One region of the Streptomyces sp. MST-110588 genome, then DNA from elsewhere that is predicted to be linked to it. Evidence: riboswitches for the same ligand, from Rfam matches in the RefSeq annotation. Region 1 holds a riboswitch; the other holds the start of a gene.
The links. A riboswitch is a leader RNA that binds a small molecule or an ion and turns the genes downstream of it on or off. The one in region 1 is predicted to bind cyclic di-AMP.

Region 1 (2,190 bases):
CTACGACGACGTCGATGGACGGCACGTTGTCTCCTTCATGGGTGTCTGGAGTTCTGCAGCACGAGCCTAACGGCCCCGGGGGGCTGCGCTCGCCCCCAGCCCGGCCCATGGGACGAAAACAAACGAAAATACTGCCAAAGGCCCAGTTCATTGGGCGTATGGGTGCATTGTTCGCTGAACGGGAACGCCGCCGGAAACGCCGTGGTCACAGGCGTACGGCGGCGGGGCGGAAAGCGACGGGGCGGGAAGGCGCACCAATGGGAGAAGCCCCGTCGCGGCGCGTTCGGGGGACGACGCGGCGTGACGGGGCGGTCTCACGGGAAGAGCGGATTCCCGGGCGCTTCGGGCCGCGGGGTCAAGGCCGGGACGGCCCGTACGTACCGCCGTACGTACGGGGAGTCCGGGACCCCGGCGGACCGGGAGGGGCAGGAGCTCAGACGGAGAGCTTCTGGCCCGGGAAGATCAGGTTGGGGTTGCCGCCGATGACGGACTTGTTGTTCTCGTAGACCGACTTCCAGTTGGTGCCGTGGGAAGCGGCGATCTTGGCGAGGGTGTCGCCCGCCTTGACGGTGTAGTTGCCGTGGCCCTGGGACTTCTTCGGCTGCGCGGGGGCCGGGGTGGTGCGGGCGGCCTCACGGGCCTGCTTGCGGGCCTCGGACTTCGAGGGGCCCTGCTGGTGACGCTCGGTGTAGCTGCGGGTGGAGTTGTGGTGGCCCGAGCCGCCGGAGGTGTTCACCTGGGCCTTGGGGCCGCCGGAGGTCAGGTTGCCGGCGCCGGCGCAGGACCAGGCACCCGGGCCCTGCATGGCCAGGAGCTTCTCGGCCACGGCTATCTGCTGGCCCTTGCTGGCCAGGTCGGCGCGGGGGGCGTACTTGGTGCCGCCGGCGGCGGCCCAGCTCGAATTGGAGAACTGCAGGCCACCGTAGTAGCCGTTGCCGGTGTTGATCGACCAGTTGCCGCCGGACTCGCACTGCGCGACCGCGTCCCAGGTGGAGACGGAGGCGGCGGAGGCGGAGGTGGCGCCCATCAGCGGGACGGCCACGGCGGCACCGGCGACGCCGGCCAGGGTGGCGACGCGGACGGCCTTGGAGGGACGACGGTGCTTGCCCTTGACAGAAGACATGGTTGTTTTCCTCACCGACGCCTACGAGGTGAGCTGTCGGGTTCGGACTGTGAGTGGCCCGGCCGCGTCTCACGCGGCTTCACCCCTAGCCGTCCCTCCCGTTCTCACGGGTGGGGCCGGCACTTACCTTGGGTCCCCCGCTCCTGCCTTCGGCGCTTGCGCGACGACGTCCTCCGACCACCGGCAGGATTCGGCGTGTGGTCGACGGGCCCGCTTTGGCGAGCGGTCACGACCGTAAACAGGAACACCCTGCCGGTTCAAACCCCTACTTCTGAGGCGAGTTGACCGTTTTGTGACCCGAGAAGCTCCCATTTCCGCAGGTCGCGGGCGGTTTCGAAACAATGGCCGACTCGGACACGCCCGAGCCGAACGAGAGCCATGTCTCACTTTCGCCAAAGCGGACCCAACAGCTCCGAATGAGCCGGTCAGCGACCGACTTCAAGGCGCTGACCAGGCAGAATCAGATCCGGGTCGTCTCCGATGACGTCCTTGTTGGCCTTGTAGAGCGCGGGCCAGCCACCGGGCGTCCGGGAGTCCTCGGCGATGACTGACAGGTTGTCACCCGGCCGCACGACGTAGTCCGTTCGAACAGGCGGGTGGTCGCGGTGCGTGTCCCCGCCACGGGAGGCGTGGCGCCCGCCGGAGCCGCGGCCGTCGCCCTCCTGGCCCGCGTCCCCGTCCGGCCCGCCGCGGTGCTTGCCGGCACCGGGGAGCCCCGGCGCGCCCGGGTCGGTGGTGGGGTCGGTGGCTCCGGGGCCGGACGTACCCGAGCCGTCCCGGTCGCCGGTGCCGGACTTTCCGGCGGAATCAGATGAACCAGACGATCCCGGGGAATCCGAGGTGCCCGAGGAACCGGAGGAATCCCGCGCATCCGATGGGTCCGAGGTGCCCGAAGAATCCGTCGCGTCCGTGGCGCCCGATGCGTCGGATTCATCCGTACGGTCCGAGGCGCCCGAGGAGTCCGACGAGCCCGCCCGGCCGGACGGGTCCGCCTTGGGCCGCGTACCGCTGTGGGACGGCGCCGGGGTGTGCGAAGGCGCCCCGGAACCCGACGGCTTGGGCGTCCC
Region 2 (2,190 bases), 4.4 Mb from region 1:
GAAGAGGATCTGTACGCCGGTCTGCATGACCCGCAGTTCCTGGAGCAGTTCGGAGAAGTTGCGGTCGTAACGCTCCAGCGCGGTCTCGTGGCGTTCCTGCGCGTCCTCCTGGCGCTCCTCGCGTCCGCCGGCGCCGGGGTCCGGCGTCCCGGGGCGGTCGGTGGGACGGTCCATTCCGTACGAGTAGCCAGCGGTGCGGCAATCAGTCGGAACGACCCACGAACGGCGGCTGCCGCGCCCCGCCGGCCCGTACGTCCGCCGAAGGTCCATGCCGGGGGAAAACGAGGGTGTGTTCCTGTTCCGCCCCGCCGTTCCCGGCGGGGCGGAACAGGAACAGGAGTTGGCGCCCGGGTCAGCGCACCCGGCCGTACAGGACGCTGCGCGTCCATATCTTCTGCAGGCGCACCACGTCACCGGTCTTGGGCGCGTGCCAGATGCGTCCGCTCCCGGCGTATATCCCCACGTGGTATATGCCCCCACGGGAATAGAAGAAGACCAGGTCACCGCGTGCGCGGGAGGATGCGGGGACATGGCGGGTGCGGTTGTACTGCGACGCGGCGGTGCGGGGGAGTTTCTTGCCCGCGCGCTTGAACGAGTACAGCGTCAGGCCCGAGCAGTCGAAGCGGTACGGGCCCGTCGCGCCGTACTGGTAGGGAGCCCCTTTCTTCGAGGCGGCGATCCGCAGCGCTTTGGCGGAGGCCGAGGCGGCCTGCGCCTCCGCCGTCCCACCGGGGATCATCATCGTCCCGGCGGCCGTGGCGAGGGCGAGAGCGGAGATCACTCCCGCCCGCACCGGCATCCCGGAAACGCGAACGTGCGCAGCCATGCGCAACCCTTCGTCAGCCGCCTGCGAAGGAGAACCTGTCGGGTTCGGGCAGGCGAAGATGCCCGGCCGTGGCTCCGGCTTCACCCCAAGGGGCCGTCGGCTTCGCCGGCCGACGGTCCCGTCGTGCTCGGGTCCTCCGCTCCTGCCGATCAGGCGCATCGACCGGACGCCCGGCACGGCGGCAGGATTCGGCGCCCGTCCGGACCGCCCCACCGCTGTGGCGGGGGCTTGTCGTCGAGAGGGATCGTCACCCGGCGGCGGCAGGATGCCGAGCCGAAACGGCCGTATGTGAGGCTGGTCACGACTGACCCGTTCAGGTGGACAACGCCCGCTTCGTGCCCGGGCCGCGACCCGTGAGGACCCCCGCACCAGGCGCGGAGCGGATCATTCCGGATGTTGTGTGCGCGTGTTGCGCAACCGCACTCCCGCAAAAGCCGGGACCCTGACTACACCGAACGGGCGAGCGAACCCCGGTCGCCTGTCAGTCCCGTGTGCCCTTTGGCGAAGGGGTGTGCGCTCCGCTGCCGGTGGGGGAGCCGGTCGTCCCCGGGGCGGGCGATGCGACGGGCACGCGCCGGCCGCAGCCGCTGTTCCGCGGTCGTTCGCCGGCCCCGTCACTTCTGGGCGGGCGGCACCGTCACCAGGCGGGCGCGGCGCTCGCCGTCCAGCACCCGCAGCGCCCGCGTCAGCGTCGCGGCGTGCAGTTCGCTCTCGCCGCGCCGGTGCATCAGCGTCAGCGCGTCCCGCAGGTCCGTTGCCTTGGCGACCAGGGCCTGCGCGGCCCGCAGCCCGCCGTAAGTGGCCCCGCCCCGGCTCGGGTTGATACGGCCCAGCAGGTCCAGCACTGCCAGGTAGCTGTCGATGAACTCGCCCTCGGCCCGGGTCAGCGCGGGCAGCGGCGGCAACTCGGGCGGCAGCATCCCGCTCATCTCGTCCCCCTCATGCGTCCCATTCCCTCGTGCGTCCCATTCCCTCGTGCGCTCCGCTCACTACGCGGCCGGCGCCACGGCCGGCCGCTTGCGACTGCCGGTCAGCCCGTCGATGAGTCCGTACTCCAGCGCCCCCGCGCGTCGAATATCTTGTCGCGTTCGATGTCGGCGGCGATCTGCTCGGCGGGCCGGCCGGTGTGCCGTACGAGCATCTCCTCCAGCATCGCCCGGCTGCGCAGCAGTTCCGCGGCCTTGACCTGCAAGTCGGAAGCCTGTCCCTGGATCGGCTCGCTCAGGGACGGCTGATGGATCAGGATGCGCGCACGCGGCAGGGCGAACCGCTTGCCCGGGGCGCCCGCGGCCAGCAGCACCGCCGCGGCCGAGGCGGCCTGTCCCAGGCAGTAGGTCTGGATGTCGCAGGAGACGAACTGCATC

Region 2: it holds a riboswitch for cyclic di-AMP, as region 1 does, so the genes downstream of both, KGS77_RS01820 (C40 family peptidase) here and KGS77_RS21350 (transglycosylase family protein) in region 1, are expected to answer to the same signal.

Annotation. Positions count from the first base shown of each region.
Region 1 is NZ_CP074380.1:4,860,209-4,862,398, reverse strand. It holds gene eno (phosphopyruvate hydratase) at 1-25, opposite strand, end outside; gene KGS77_RS21350 (transglycosylase family protein) at 434-1,123, opposite strand; cyclic di-AMP (ydaO/yuaA leader) riboswitch at 1,127-1,288, opposite strand; gene KGS77_RS21345 (transglycosylase family protein) at 1,549-2,190, opposite strand, start outside.
Region 2 is NZ_CP074380.1:414,600-416,789, reverse strand. It holds gene KGS77_RS01825 (DUF6328 family protein) at 1-174, opposite strand, end outside; gene KGS77_RS01820 (C40 family peptidase) at 353-826, opposite strand; cyclic di-AMP (ydaO/yuaA leader) riboswitch at 830-992, opposite strand; gene KGS77_RS01815 (hypothetical protein) at 1,441-1,746, opposite strand; partial or broken gene KGS77_RS01810 (ATP-dependent Clp protease proteolytic subunit) at 1,816-2,190, opposite strand, start outside.